Regions from separate parts of the Pelorhabdus sp. sgz311002 genome, predicted to be linked through region 2. Evidence: riboswitches for the same ligand, from Rfam matches in the RefSeq annotation. Region 2 holds a riboswitch; the other holds the start of a gene.
What was found. Region 2 has a riboswitch for cobalamin ahead of AC0NJP_RS07060 (sirohydrochlorin cobaltochelatase). Riboswitches for the same ligand answer to the same signal wherever they lie in the genome.
Positions count from the first base shown of each region.

Region 1: it holds a riboswitch for cobalamin, as region 2 does, so the genes downstream of both, AC0NJP_RS02755 (MATE family efflux transporter) here and AC0NJP_RS07060 (sirohydrochlorin cobaltochelatase) in region 2, are expected to answer to the same signal.

Region 1 is NZ_JBWBCL010000001.1:528,511-536,436, forward strand. It holds gene AC0NJP_RS02730 (FtsW/RodA/SpoVE family cell cycle protein) at 1-157, shown strand, start outside; gene AC0NJP_RS02735 (peptidoglycan D,D-transpeptidase FtsI family protein) at 150-1,553, shown strand; gene pknB (Stk1 family PASTA domain-containing Ser/Thr kinase) at 1,568-3,451, shown strand; gene rsgA (ribosome small subunit-dependent GTPase A) at 3,481-4,362, shown strand; gene rpe (ribulose-phosphate 3-epimerase) at 4,359-5,012, shown strand; cobalamin riboswitch at 5,218-5,399, shown strand; cobalamin riboswitch at 5,512-5,694, shown strand; gene AC0NJP_RS02755 (MATE family efflux transporter) at 5,861-7,201, shown strand; gene nikB (nickel ABC transporter permease) at 7,353-7,926, shown strand, end outside.
Region 2 is NZ_JBWBCL010000003.1:260,021-267,946, forward strand. It holds gene AC0NJP_RS07055 (TonB-dependent receptor plug domain-containing protein) at 1-1,574, opposite strand, end outside; gene AC0NJP_RS07060 (sirohydrochlorin cobaltochelatase) at 1,716-2,774, opposite strand; cobalamin riboswitch at 2,885-3,064, opposite strand; gene AC0NJP_RS07065 (DUF4198 domain-containing protein) at 3,184-3,918, opposite strand; gene meaB (methylmalonyl Co-A mutase-associated GTPase MeaB) at 4,166-5,302, opposite strand; gene scpA (methylmalonyl-CoA mutase) at 5,304-7,487, opposite strand; gene AC0NJP_RS07080 (methylmalonyl-CoA mutase family protein) at 7,487-7,926, opposite strand, start outside.

The sequences.
Region 1 (7,926 bases), on a different contig from region 2:
ACAGGTATTTTTGATTGTCGGTGGTGTTATCAAATTCTTCCCACTTACGGGGATTCCTTTGCCTTGGATCAGTTATGGCGGCAGCTCCCTTGTGGCAAATTTCATTATGCTTTCCATGCTTTTTGCCATTTCAGGAAGAAGGTCAAACCATGGATAATATACTCATAGGATCAATTCGTAAAGCAGCCTACTTTTTACTAGGTCTTCTTTTGCTGCTGTTGTTTTACTTAACGTATATTCAATTTTATGAGAGTTCTTTTTTATCATCGCATCCGTTAAATCGCCGTAGTGCTTTGCTTTTAAAGCAAGTGGAGCGAGGCGACATTTTAGATCGCAATGGTAAAATTCTTGCTCAAAGCCGTAAGGAAAAGGGTGGCTTTGTCCGCGAATATCCGCAAGGTTCGCTCTTTGCTCAGGTGATCGGTTATTCTGATGAAAAATTGGGTAAAACAGGCATAGAAAGTACTGCCAATGGCGAACTCTCTGGCATGAGCGATCCTTGGCGTCGCTTAGGCGCCATTAGTCATGTTTTTTTCCCGCATCAAGGGCACTCGGTTATTTTAAATCTCGATGCCGATTTGCAGCAGGTTGCTTATCAGGCGCTAGGAAATCGTAAAGGCGCTGTTGTAGCTATTTCTCCCAAGACCGGGCAGCTACTCGCTTTAGTGAGCAAGCCGTCGTTTAACCCGAATCGGATTGCGGAAGAATGGCAGAGTATATCAACAGATAAAAATGCGCCACTTTTAAATCGAGCCCTGCAGGGGCTTTATCCGCCAGGATCGACCATGAAAACTTTGACAGCCGAGGCCGCATTTTATGAAAAACTGGCAAATCCGCAGAAAATATATCGATCCGATGGGTTTTTAAAAATACCGCCTGATTATGTGTTGCATGAAATTCAAGATAAAGCCTATGGTGATCTCACCGTCAACCAGGCTTTTGCCGTTTCTTCCAATGTCGTTTTTGGCAAGTTGACTTTAGAACTTGGCCGCAGCCGATTAAGTAAAGCCTATGAACGATTTGGCTTTGATAAGGCTCTCGATGAATCTTTAGAAGGAGAAAAGCCGCGTTTGCCGAATTTTAAAGATCTTGGCGATGGTGATTTGGCGCAGACGGGAATCGGTCAAGGTAGCTTGGTGGCATCGCCTTTGCGTATGGCTATGTTGGCAGCGGCGCTAGCCAATAATGGACAGATGATGGAACCTTATTTAATTCAAAAAGTTGTGGATTATGATGGTCGCATCTTGCGGCAGAATTCGCCGAAAACATGGCTTACGGCTACAACCCCGGAAGTGGCTGCTTTCATGAAGCAGATGATGATTTATGAAGTAGAAAAAGGTACGGGCCGCGGCGCTGCATTAGGCGGCGTGACGGTTGCTGGTAAAACAGGAACAGCGGAAAATCCCCATGGCGATGATCATGCTTGGTTTATTGGTTTTGCTCCGGCGGAAAATCCCGTTATCGCTGTAGCAGTGATTATAGAGAATGGTGGCGGCGGTGGTGCTGTAGCGGCCCCTGTTGCTCGTAGAGTATTTGAAACGGCACTACATTAAGGAGGTGAATGGTTTTGCTTATCAATCGAACACTTGATAATCGTTATACAGTGCTCGAACTCGTCGGCGGTGGCGGTATGGCGGAAGTGTACCGTGCTCATGATGAATTACTGGATCGCTATGTGGCAGTCAAGGTATTGCGTTCTCAATTTACATCCAATGAAGAATTTGTGCGGCGTTTTCGCCGGGAAGCGCAGGCGGCGGCAAAATTATCTCATCCTAACATTGTAAATGTTTATGATGTCGGACGAGATGACGATATTTATTATATTGTAATGGAATTTATTTCTGGCGAAACCTTAAAAGAAAAGATTGATCGCGAGGGCATTTTACCTGTGGAGACAGCCGTAAGAATTGCTGATGAAATTGCCCAAGCGCTTGAAAATGCCCATCAAAACCATTTAGTCCACTGTGATATTAAACCTCATAATATTATGGTTACCAGTTCTGGGCGGATTAAAGTTACAGACTTTGGGATTGCCAGAGCCGTCACTTCAGCAACGATGGTTCATACAGGTACAATTATTGGCTCTGTTCATTATTTTTCGCCCGAACAAGCCAAAGGCGCGCCAGTGAGCGCTCAATCGGATATTTATTCATTAGGTGTAGTTTTGTATGAAATGCTTACAGGCAAAGTTCCCTTTAACGGTGACTCACCAATTGGAATTGCCATACAGCATATTCAAGAAAGGCTGGTTCCGCCGAGCGAAATCAATCCTGATGTTCCGCCGCTTGTAGAAGCGATTGTCATGAAAGCGATGGCAAAATTGCCTGCTGACCGTTTTGCTACAAGCAGTGAAATGATTAATGACTTAAGGCTTTCACAAGGTTATATGCGTGAAGACAGCACAAGGCTTCTGTCGCGTGAAGAGTATCCGACGCAAATGATTTCAGGCATGTCTGAAGCATTAAAAGAAGCTGGTCATGAACCTACGCGTCTTGTGGCAAAAAACGGAGTACAGCCGAAGCCTTATAATAAAAAATTAATTTTAGCTTTTATCGTCTTTTTTATTCTTTGTTTTGCTGGCGGAGCATTTCTCGCTTTCGGTAAATTTTGGAGCGGAGCAGAAGTCACTGTACCTGATGTAACAGGCAAACAGGTTGAACAAGCGAAAAGCATACTGACAAGCCGGAATCTTCGCGTGTCAGTATCCGAAGTGTTTAATGACAAAGTTCCGATGGGGCAGGTCATTTCACAGTCGCCGGAAGCTGGAAGTGTTGTAAAGGAACAAAGAACGATTAATTTGATTGTCAGTCGTGGTGGGGAAATTGCTACAGTTCCTGATTTACGCGGCTTAAATCGTAAAGATGCGGAAGCCGCGCTCAGAAATGCCGGTCTTAAAGTCGGACGGGTTGATGAGCAGAGTTCTTCCGAGGTGCCGGCTGATGCAGTTATCAGTCAGAATCCGCGACCACCGGCACAAGTCGCTAAGGGAACAGCAGTGGATCTTGTAGTCAATAAAAGTGCGGTCAAAAAAGTGACATTGCCTGATTTTAAGGGCGCTCTGCTTTCCACTGTGACAGCGCAGCTGGAAAATCTTAAATTAAAGGCTGGCTCAGTGACTGAGACGGTCAGTGATAAATATCCTGCTGGTACGATTTTGGAACAGAGACCTGCCGCAGGTGCTGAAATTGCGGAAGGAACTGCCGTTGATTTTACTGTTGCGAAAGGCGGCGGAGGCGGTGGGGTAAAACACGGAAGTCTGTCGGTGACTGTGCCGGAAGGGCCAGCACGCCAGACGGTTCAAATTGTTGTTACCGATAGCAATGGACGGCGCGTTGTCTATGAAAATGTTCATAAACCAGGCGATAAGATTGAAAAGCAGTTAGAAGGAACCGGAACAGTTCGGGTTCAGCTTTATATTAATGGTAGCTTGTCACAGGAACAAAATTTATAAGGAGAGATGCTGGTGCTCAGAAGATATCTATGGTAATGACAGGTGTTGTTGTAAAGGCTTATGGCGACTATTACAGTGTCCAGACAAATCAAAAGGTAATTTTATGTACAGTGAAGGGACGAATGAAACAAGAACGGTTTACCTTAGTTGTCGGCGATCAAGTAGATTATAAGGTAACAGGGGAAGGCAAGGGAATCATCGAGAAAATTCATCCCCGCACTTCGCTATTAAAGCGTCCGCTTGTTGCTAATATCAGTCAAGTTGTCGTAACCTTTGCCTGTTGTAATCCTGACTATTCCCTTGATTTGATTGATCGTTTCTTAGTTCTTGTGGAATCGAGTGCACTGCAGCCTATTCTTTGCTTTAATAAAGTGGATCTAGCTGACCGCGATGAGATGGAAGCCGTAGCAGAAATTTATCGCCGTATCGGTTATAAAGTGTTTTTTACCGATGCAAAATCCGAAGCAGGAATTAGCGAATTACGTGCTTTGCTTGATGGTGAAATCACTGTTTTTTCAGGACCAAGCGGTGCCGGAAAGTCTACGTTGCTTAATGCCATTGAATCAGGCTTACTGCTTAAAACGGGGCAGGTAAGTGATAAAATTGGTCGGGGACGCCATACAACGCGTCACGCAGAACTGCTTCCGTTGAAGTCAGGCGGCTTTGTTGTTGATACACCAGGATTTTCCTTTACGGAAATCACTTTGCCGGAGGATACTGTGAAAACCTGCTTTCCCGAGTTTTATGAGTTACCACAAGCATGTAAATTTAGTTCCTGTCTTCATGATAAAGAGCCGCAGTGTCAAGTGAAGGAAGCTGTGGCTCAAGGCAGAATTTCGTCGAGCCGCTATGAAAACTATGTGACAATTCTGCATGAAGCGCAGGCTAATAAGAAGGGATATGGAAAATGAGTACAATAAAAGTAGCTCCTTCAATTTTATCGGCAGATTTTTCTCAGCTTGGCGCTGAAGTAGCGAAGCTGGAGGAAGTGGGAGCCGACTATATTCACATTGATGTTATGGATGGTCATTTTGTTCCGAATTTGACCTTTGGGGTGCCTGTTGTGGCTGCTATTCGTTCTTTTACTAAGCTGCCTTTTGATGTGCATTTGATGGTAGAAAAGCCTGAGGAATATGTAATTCCTTTTGCGAAAGCTGGCGCCGATATTCTAACAGTTCATGCCGAAGCGACAGTGCATCTTCATAAGCTCTTACAGGAAATCCATAAAGAAAATATGAAAACAGGTGTTTCGCTGAACCCGGCAACGCCGCTTTCCCTGATTGAAGAGGTTTTGCCAGATATTGATATGGTATTATTAATGAGTGTAAATCCTGGTTTTGGCGGTCAGGCCTTTATTCCAGCAGTAACCGATAAGATTGCACGTTTGCGCCGCATGATTGAAGAGCGGGATCTCAAAACGGAAATTGAAGTCGATGGTGGCATCAGCCCTGCTAATGCCAATATTGTTACTGCAGCAGGCGCTACGGTTTTAGTCGCTGGATCAGCTGTTTTTTCCGCGAAAGATCAAGCAGCAGTGATTCGCGCTTTAAAAGGCTGCTAAATTTCTTAACGGTGATATGTTCCTGTTTACTATTTATAAAATGAAAAACGCTTAAATCCCTTGGAATGTAAAGGATTTAAGCGTTTTTGTTTTTGAGTTTATCTTGATACTATTATAAATTAAACACGCAATATTTTGAAAGGTTTGACATATATTGTGATAAATGGTATACTAATTATGAAATGTAAAATGATGTATAATGAAAATTGCATAGTTTGGGATAGGTGCCCGCAAGGGCTTAATAGGGAAGTCCGGTGAAGTACCGGCGCGGTCCCGCCACTGTAATAGGGAGTGAGTCCAAAAAATACCACTGAGGCAAACGTCTTGGGAAGGTTTGGATAAACTATGATCTAGAGCCAGGAGAACTGCCTATCTGTCAGTCACCGTTTTTTTACCCACGAGCGATGGGGAGGGGATTAAATGAGAATAATTTATCTTGTGATGCCAAACCTCCCTGTTTTATGCAGGGAGGTTTTTTAGTATTTCCGAGCAGGGGTTAATTAAATATGTCAAAGTAGGTGCCCGCAAGGGCTTAATAGGGAAGTCCGGTGAAGTACCGGCGCGGTCCCGCCACTGTAATAGGGAGTGAGTCCAAAAAAATACCACTGAGACAAACGTCTTGGGAAGGTTTGGATAAACTATGATCTAGAGCCAGGAGAACTGCCTATTTTATAATCACCGCTATACCTGCGAGCGACGGGGAGGGGATTTGGATAATTGACAGATGCTTTTTAGCAAACATTTTAATTATTTTTCAAATCTCTTGACTTTACGTCAGGAGATTTTTTTGTGTGTTTTACCAAATGTACAGTCTCTTGTGTAAATTATGAAAATATTATGGAGGTATCGTGACCATTTTTGCTGCAGCAATGAGTAGTGATAATAAAAAATTTCTCAGCTTGGCTGTTCCATTGATTATTTCTTCCATTTCAACACCACTCCTTGGCGTAGTCGATACGGCTGTCATGGGGCGATTCCCTCAGGCGGCTTATATTGGCGGCGTAGCAATTGCTACTTTGATTTTCAATACTATGTATTGGCTGCTTGGTTTTCTTAGGATTAGTACTTCTGGGTTTAGTGCGCAGGCTAGTGGGACAGGAGATAAAAAGACTATTACCTCTGCGCTGTTGCGGCCTATGGCGATTGCTTTTATTTTGGGCGTACTGCTTGTAGTCTTGCAGTATCCAATCAAAATTGCCGCTTTTATGCTAGTGACACCGAGTGATGCTGTCAGGACATTAGCAGAAACCTATTATGATATTCGAATTTGGGGAGCGCCTTTTGTATTGACTGGCTATGTAATGAATGGCTGGCTAGCAGGCATGTCTAAAGTCAAACTGTCCCTGTGTTTACAGATCTTCATGAACATCTTGAATATTTTACTGGTATTACTGTTTGTTCGGATAGGGGGCATGGCTGCCGATGGTGTGGCAACAGCAACCCTCATTTCGGAAATAGCGGCTACGGTCCTAGGGCTTGTTTTGATTTACCATATCAAAGAAGTGTCAATTACCGGGATTTCCTTGGCGATATTCTGTAATATAGCGGCGTTCACCGCCATGATGAAGGTCAATAGGGATTTATTTATACGAACAGTATGCCTCTTGTCAGTATATAATCTGATGGCTATATACGGCATGCGATATGGGGAGGTTGTACTAGCGGCTAATGCTGTATTGATGCAAATTCATTTTGTTATGGCCAATTTGCTCGGCGGGATCGGCAATACCGCTACAATATTAGTGGGGAAAGCCATAGGAGGAAAAGATGGTAAGTTGTACAAAAGTACAGTCCAATTAACTGCATTTTGGGGCTGGGTTACGGCATTTCTTTTGTTTGGCGGGGTTTGTTTATTTAAAAACGCGGTGATTGGACTTTTTACTAATCTTAGTGAAGTGAAGCAACTAGCTGACCTGTATATATATTGGGTCGGTCTATTTCCTTTGAGCGCTGTTTGGGGGCTGCAGCTTTATGGCATTTTTGCAGGCGCAACATTGTCGACTCCTATCAGGAATTCTATGCTCTATTCGCTATTGGGCTGTCTCATTGTTTTTTTATTAGGAGAACCATTCTTAGGAAACCATGGCATATGGTTGGCCTTTACGGTATTCAGCCTGGGAAGATCGATATTTCTTTGGATCTATTTACCAGGGCTTAACAAAAAAGTTGCAGTCATTGCAGAAAAATAAAAAGAAGCGTTAATAAAAAGAAGCGTTAATAAAAAGAAGCGTTAATAAAAAGAAGCGTTAATAAAAAGAAGCGTTAATAAAAAGAAGCGTTGTTCCCAAATAACAATATAGCTAAAACAAAGGAGCGGGTGTCTTGACTAAAAAACAATTTATGCAGCGTTTGCTGCAAATGGGCATTACCCTTATTGGCGTAAGCTTTCTGACATTTTGCCTAATGTATCTTTCACCAGGGGATCCAGTAGCTATGCTGCTAGAGGTAGGAGATACCATTGTGTCGGAAGAAACAATTGCGGAGACAAGGGCTCAGTTAGGTCTCGATCAACCATTTCATGTTCAGTATTTTCTCTGGGTTACTGGTGTCTTACAAGGCGATATGGGCATGTCCTATTCGGCAAAAATGCCTGTAGCTGAGCGGCTCTGGCAATGTTTGCCTGGTACATTGGCGCTAGCAGGTTCAGCTCTTGTTATGATGCTACTTATTTCAGTGCCTTGCGGTATTCTTTCCGCTGTATATAGAAATCGCGCCGTAGATTATTTGATTCGCGGTTTTTCTTTTGTGGGCGTGTCCATGCCGAGTTTTTGGGTAGGACTTATTTTATTGTATATTTTTGGCCTGAAACTACGGCTGTTTCCTATTGCTGGCGGTGTAGTGTCTTTGGACCGAATCGTATTGCCCGCGTTTACCCTAGCGATTGCCATGTCTGCAAAATATACGCGGCAGGTGC
Region 2 (7,926 bases):
AAGCTTTGTCTAAATTCCAATTCTAGGCCACGTTTACGCTGCTTGTCTACATTGGAAGGAACATAAACACCGCTAGCATCAGGCGCCCAGTTAATCGCATCATTTAATTGTGTTTTAAATACACTGGCTTTCACTTCTGCCGTATCACTTAATTTATGATTCACGCCAATTGTTGTGGTATGGCCTGTTTCTGGCCTCAAATTGGGATTGCCTGCCACACCGCCGCCTGCAGGCCAGTATAAGTCATCCACTGTCGGTGCATTAAAGACCTGACCCCAAGTCAAATACAAATTGGTCGCAGCATCCATGGCATAATTGACAGCAGCGCGAGACGTAGTTTTCGAACCGAACATATTTTGATGATCATAACGCACACCTGGCGTAAAAGTCCACTTATCCGATAAAGCCACGCGATCTTCTAGATAAACGGCCTTGTTGTCGATGCTCTTATTTGTGAAGTAACCAGGATAATCCACTTTTGTTTTGATCCACTCCGCGCCGCCGACTAAAGTCTGATTATCACCAAGCTGCCAGCCGTCTTTCCATTCCAGGCCCTGTTGATTATTATTATATTTTGATGCAGACCATTTACTACCAACATATTGATTCATGTTATAGGAGTAATAATTTTGATAAATACGAACATAACTATCGGCTAACTGATCCTTTTTAGTATTATAGGTAATCGCCCAATTATTGGTCACTGTATTCAAATAGTCATAGGGATAATGCAGTGAAGCTCCCCATAAAGTCCGTCCGGCTGCCATATAAGGCTGTCCTTTATGATTATTCATATGCTCAAAATTAAGCGTTAAAGAATGATCTGAATCAAGTTCCTTATCAAGCCGGAAAGTTAAATTTTTCTGGTCAAAAGCACTGTTTTCCATCGTTTTTGTCTGCCCACTTATGGAATCTTTATAGGCAAAGTGATCCTGATTACTCTTACCTGCTGTCAAAAACCAACTCCAGCCTTGCTCCGCACCTTGATTGGTATAAGTATAATTTCTTGTTCCCCATGAGCCTGTATTGATATCAAGCGTTGATTCACTTTTACTGCCTTTACGGGTAATAATATTAATGACCCCGCCAGTTGCATCAGAGCCGTATAAAGCAGAAGCCGCCCCTTTTACCACTTCGATCTTATCAATCATCGTCAGCGAAGGAAAAGAGCTCATGTCAAAGGTTGCTCTCCCCCCAAAAGCTCCCGGCAGTTTTCTAAGATTCATCCGACGCCCATCAATCATAATAACGACATGAGGATCACCATTTAAACTGACATATTGCTCACTACCAGCACTTCCTTGTTTGGTCACAATCACGCCTGTAACCTGTTGCAAAGCTTCGCCTAAATCTCGATAATGATTTTTTTCTATGTCGGCATGAGTAATTACAGAAACATTTGCTGCGGTTTCTGCCACTTTTACTGGCATGCGATTTGCTGTCACCTCTACCTGATCCAAGGAATAATCATTCGCTTCAGCGGCCCAAGAAAATCCCGTTGTTTGCGCTAGTATAGCGCTACTGATTATGGTATAAAGCAATGCTTTCCTAGTAAGTTTTTTTCCTGTTTTCATCTATGAAAACTTCCTTTCATAACAAAATAAAGAGCCTTTCCGCAATAGAAAGGCTCTGGAATCACAAAATAATAACTTTTAATCCCCTTCCCTAACTCTTGTAGGCAAAAATGGTGATTAGATTCTATATGCTATTTAAAATTACTTTTTCGTCATATGCTTTTTTTCAGGCTGTGATGCGCTTTGCAAAGCATCCCAAGCTTCATTAGCACGATCTACAAAGAGTTTCCGTACATTTTCATTCTCACCGAGACCATGAATGTAAGTCGTTACAAAGAAACCCTCTTTCTTTAAAATGGATTTATGGGAATCTGGTTCATCGCCAGCCATATCGTTGTTCGCATGATCCCCAGCAACCATCATCATCGGAATCAATGTAACATTTTTGACTCCATTTGCTTTCAACTTAGGAATAACGGTTTCCAGATTAGGCCAGCCTTCTACCGTATAAGTATAAACATTATTGAGTCCCATATCTTGTAAACGAGCTTGGATTACTGAATAATAGGCGTTAGCCGGGTGAGGCGTACCATGATACATCAATAAAATGGCATCATTTTTACCTGTCTTAGGAAACTCAGTTTGAATCGCTTTTAACGCATCGGTAACATCATCACGCTGTTTTTCTTGTCCCATCCAATAAATCAAAGAAGTCCCCAGAGTCATTTTCTTAAACTGATTCTTATAAATATCAAAAATGGCTTTGTCGTAAGCATATTCCATGCCAGGAATTACATCGAGTGAAGTAAGAGCAACTCGAGTATAGCCTTCCGCTTTCAGCTCGGCTAAAGCTTCTTCCGGAGTAGGAATTTTGATGCCTTCTTTTTGCTGAATTCGATCAATAATAATGTGAGAAGTAAAAGCCAAAACAACCTTTTGTCCAGGATGAGCCGCTTGAATATCAGCTACAGTTTGTTCAATCGTAAGCTTACGTGATTCTTCATAGGTAGTACCAAAACTCATCACCACAATTGCATCTTTATTTTCGAGATTCTGCATAGCCGGATTTTCCGCTACATTTACACCAATTTGAGCCGCATGTTTTAGCGCCGGTGTTGCCGTCTTCACTTCTGGATTTAGTTCATAGGCAGCATAAGTGGGGGCAGCATTTACCCCCATAAAGGTTGCACAGGCCAAAGAGATCGCAAGCATTTTTTTCCAATTTTTCACAAATACTCCTCCTAAAATATAAAATTGCATAAAATAAAAAAACTTCCTAAATGAATTAGGAAGTAGTAAACGTTCAATTCTCAGCTTGTAAACAGCCAAGAGACCTGCTACAATCCCCTCCCCATCGCTCGTAGGTAAAAATGGTGATTATTAAACAGGCAGTTCTCCTGGCTCTGGATCATTGCTCGCTCAAACCTTCCCAAAACGTTCGTTCCAGTGGCATTTCTTGAGTTTGCTCCCCATTACAGTGGCGGGACCGCGCCGGTATTTCACCGGACTTCCCTATTAAGCCTTACGGCACCTATTCTATCGATATTCAGTTTGTTCTGATTTCCACGTACTTACAATAACACTTTAAAGTTATTTTGTCAAATCGTAATATTCAATTAATTATAATCATGTTTTTACTATTAAATAAGGAATATTCATTTTTAAAAAATCATTCTTCGGGATAAAGTGTAAAAGTTAAGCTAGAAAAATATTTATTTTGAGTCGCCATATTATTTTTATCAGGAATTGGAAAAGCAATTTCAACCCCAACTACATTCACACCATTATTCGCTACTTTCATTGTTGCTTTGCCTTCACTATCTGTTTTTACTGTATAAGTAAGGTTATTGATGACATCTGGAATAATTTCTGTATTGACGAGAGGTCTGCCATCTTTAACGACAAGTACTGTCAAGTCATCTCCTTTATGCAGTGTAGTTGGATCAACCTGCGGAATAATTTGCAATGGAACATCTGGAACGGCCTGTACATTCTTTACTCCATGAAGATATGTTACATTATATTTGATAGCATGTGTGCCTTTCTCAGCTCCTGGTACTTGATAAATTGGTGCATTATGCACTTTACCATCTTGCCCCTTTGTCCAATATCCATAATCAAAATTTACGCTGATAACTGCTGTATCATCACTAGGAACTACAATAACATGATTTTTAGCATCGACTACTTTCGCTGTTGTTTTTTGAAATGTATCAGTATATCCTTGCACAGATTGTACATTGTTTGGATTATAAGCATTATCGCCAGGACCTTCTCCTAATATTAATTGTTTTTGATCTAAACGTTCACCAATCCAAACACCATGCGCTGAAGCCACACTGCCATAAGAAGCTGCAAGTAAACATGCACAAGCTGCCCAAACCAAAAATTTATTTTTTTTCATATCTATCACCTCATAAAAATTTCACAAGAGAAAAACTGACTACAAAACCAACAATTAAATCTCCCAAAATAAATCAATAAGAAATCTCTTTCTAAAGAATTAGACAGGGAGAGTTCTATCATAAAAGAAGTCGGCTAGGCATTTACCGAGAAAGATGCATCGTTCTTGCCAATTTGATCGCTTTCATAATCCTCTCCCCATCACTCACAGTCGAACAGTAAATATAGGTATCAATCTTCAACTTAAACTATACTTTCCTTTGCGCAAAGGCTTCAATTAAAGTTTGCACAGCCATTGTTGCCGAAATTTGACCGTTGACAACAGCTTGCTCGACTTTGTCCCGACAACGTACAACTTGAGGATTTTGGAAAAACAGATTGTGTAAATGTTCATCGATCATGCTATAGACCCATGACAAAATCTGTTGCTGACGCCGCTGTTCGAAAACGCCTGACTCTTTCGTAAGCCCTTCAAACTTTTTCACGACATCCCAAAAATCGCTAATACCAGTACCTGCAACAGACGAACAACTATAGGCATGCGTCTGCCAACCCACTGTGGCCTGTCTAAGATAGTATAGCATTCGTTCGTAATCTTCTTTTGCAATCATCGCTCGCTGCTTGTTATCACCATCAGCCTTGTTAACTAAAATCGCATCGGCAAGCTCCATCACGCCTTTTTTCATACCTTGCAGTTCGTCGCCAGCGCCGGTAAGTACGACGAGAAGAAAAAAGTCAACCATCGAACGTACTGTTGTCTCACTTTGCCCCACGCCGACTGTTTCCACTAAAATCACGTCATAACCAGCTGCTTCACATAATAGTAGCGTTTCTCTGCTTTTGCGGGCTACGCCGCCTAAAGTCCCGCCAGCAGGCGACGGTCGAATAAAGGCCCGTGAATTGCGCGATAAAGTTTCCATGCGCGTCTTATCGCCTAAAATACTTCCTTTCGTAATACTGCTGCTTGGATCAACGGCTAGTACAGCTACCTTATGATTTTTCTCGCACAGTTGGTTCCCAAGCGCTTCAATAAACGTACTTTTCCCGGCGCCGGGAACTCCGGTAATGCCAACCCGCAAAGACTTTCCCGTATAAGGCAGCACAGCTTTTAAAACTTGCTGAGCTGTTTCCATATGAGCTACCGCATTGCTTTCGACTAGCGTAATCGCTCTGGCTAAAATCATGCGATCTCCAGCCAAAACGCCCCGTACATATTCATCAGGCGATAAACTTTTCCGTTTCCGTACTAGAGTTTGTCGCGGTGGCGGCGTATCCTTATCAGTCATGCCGTCATGACCGCCTTCCACGCCAGACATAACTTGACAAGCAAAGGCGCTGTTTTTCGTTTCCGGCGCCCATTCCGGCTTATGCGTTGAATAGCTCATCTCAGCTAACCTCTGACAATTGTTGAAGCAACGCCTCAAGAATCTTCTTAGCAGCAACGGGGATAACAGTACCTGGTCCAAAGATAGCAGCAGCGCCGTGCTGGCGTAAAAATTCATAATCCTGAGCGGGAATTACACCACCGATCACAACCATAATATCATCGCGACCGCGTTGTTTTAATTCTTCTACTAGCTGCGGTAATAACGTCTTATGGCCCGCTGCCAATGAACTAAAACCGACTACATGAACATCATTATCAACAGCATCCTGAGCCGTTTCTTCCGGTGTTTGGAACAAAGGTCCGATATCCACGTCAAAGCCCATATCCGCAAAAGCAGTAGCAATCACTTTGGCGCCTCGGTCATGGCCGTCCTGCCCCATCTTAGCAATCATGATACGCGGCCGCCGTCCTTCTTTGTCTTCAAATTCATCAGTCAACTCACGAACTTCCCGAATTATATCATTATCGTCAAATTCACTGCTATATACGCCGGAAATCGAACGAATAATCGCTTTATGACGTCCCGATACTTTTTCTACAGCGGCGGAAATTTCGCCTAGACTGGCTCTAGCTCTCGCTGCTTCTACAGCAAGTTCTAACAAATTGCCTTCGCCGGTTTCTGTAGATTTCGTAATAGCGTCAAGCCAATAAGTCACCTTATCTTCATCGCGCCCGGATCTCAGTTTTTCCAGTCGACGAATCTGAGCTTGCCGCACGGCGGTATTATCGACTTCTAAAATTTCTAATGGATCTTCTTTTTCAAGCCGATAGCGATTGACGCCTACAATCATTTCCCTAGCAGAATCAATTCTCGCCTGTCGCCGCGCCGCCGCTTCCTCAATTCTCATCTTAGGCAGTCCCGTATCAATCGCTTTCGCCATACCGCCCAAAGCTTCCACTTCCTGAATATGAGCCCAGGAACGACGAATCAATTCATCGGTTAAGGCTTCTACATAATAGGAGCCGCCCCAAGGATCAATCACTTTGCAGACCTTCGTTTCATCTTGAATATAAAGCTGCGTATTTCTAGCAATACGAGCCGAAAAATCGGTCGGCAAGGCAATTGCCTCATCTAGTGCATTCGTATGAAGCGACTGGGTATGCCCTAGAGCGGCCGCCATAGCTTCAATACAAGTACGAGCTACATTATTAAAAGGATCTTGTTCGGTAAGACTCCAGCCAGATGTTTGCGAATGCGTCCGCAAGGCCATGGATTTTGCCTTTGTCGGCTGAAACTGATTGACAATTTTAGCCCAAAGCATTCGTCCAGCACGCATTTTGGCGACTTCCATAAAATAATTTTTTCCCATTGCCCAGAAGAAAGACAATCGCGGCGCAAAAGCGTCAACAGTTAGACCAGCTTGAATCCCCGTTCGAATATATTCCAACCCGTCAGCTAACGTATAGCCAAGTTCAATATCAGCAGTAGCGCCAGCTTCCTGCATGTGATAGCCCGAAATACTGATACTATTGAATTTCGGCATATTCCGTGACGTATATGCGAAAATGTCGCCAATAATACGCATGGAAGCTGTCGGCGGATAAATGTAAGTATTACGAACCATAAATTCTTTTAGAATATCATTTTGAATTGTCCCTGATAAAACTTCTTTTTTAACGCCCTGTTCTTCCGCCGCTAAAATATAGAAAGCTAATACAGGCAAGACCGCGCCATTCATCGTCATTGACACAGACATTTTATCAAGGGGAATTCCCGAAAAGAGTATCTCCATATCGAGAATCGAATCAACGGCAACGCCGGCCTTGCCCACATCGCCTACTACCCGCGGATGATCTGAATCATAACCGCGATGAGTCGCAAGATCAAAGGCAATGGACAGCCCTTTTTGCCCAGCTGCCAGATTACGGCGATAAAAAGCATTACTTTCTTCTGCCGTAGAAAAACCAGCATACTGACGGACCGTCCAAGGTCTTGTTACATACATCGTAGGATAAGGACCTCGCAAAAAAGGCGGTAATCCAGCTGTATAAGGCAAATGCGCCACCTGTTTATAATCTTCTTCCGTATACAACGCTTTTACATCAATTTGCTCCATCGTACGCGTAACAAGCTCTTCAAAAGACTTACCTGTTTCTTGCTCGATTTTTTTACGCCACTCCGCTACATTGGAAGGAGCAGGGTCATGAAACGACAGAGTCGTAAAATCCGGATTTTTATACATCATTTCATCCCCTTTCGCTGCTGCAAATCTGACAGAAGCTGATAGCAATTCGCTCGTACATGTACAAAATCATCGACACCGGCATCGCGATAAGTAGTTTCAAACTCTTTCGCAGGTGCTCCCGCTACGAATAATTTTATTTGGGGAAGTTTTTCTTTAAGCAGCTTCGCTAAAGGCGGTACCAATTCAGGATAAGTCGCATCAGTAGAACAAATCACAATAGCATCGGCTTCCGATCGAACGGCATTTTCAACTGCCGCTTCGACAGTAGCAAACCCGTCGTTTTTGAGAACGGTAAATCCAGCAACTTCCATAAAGCCTGTGGTAAAATCAGCCCTGGCTTTATGCTGCGGTATCTTCCCCATATTGGCCAGAAATACCTTAACATTATCGCCAGTTTTTTCACGATATACCTCTGTGCGGCTACGCAGCATTTCAA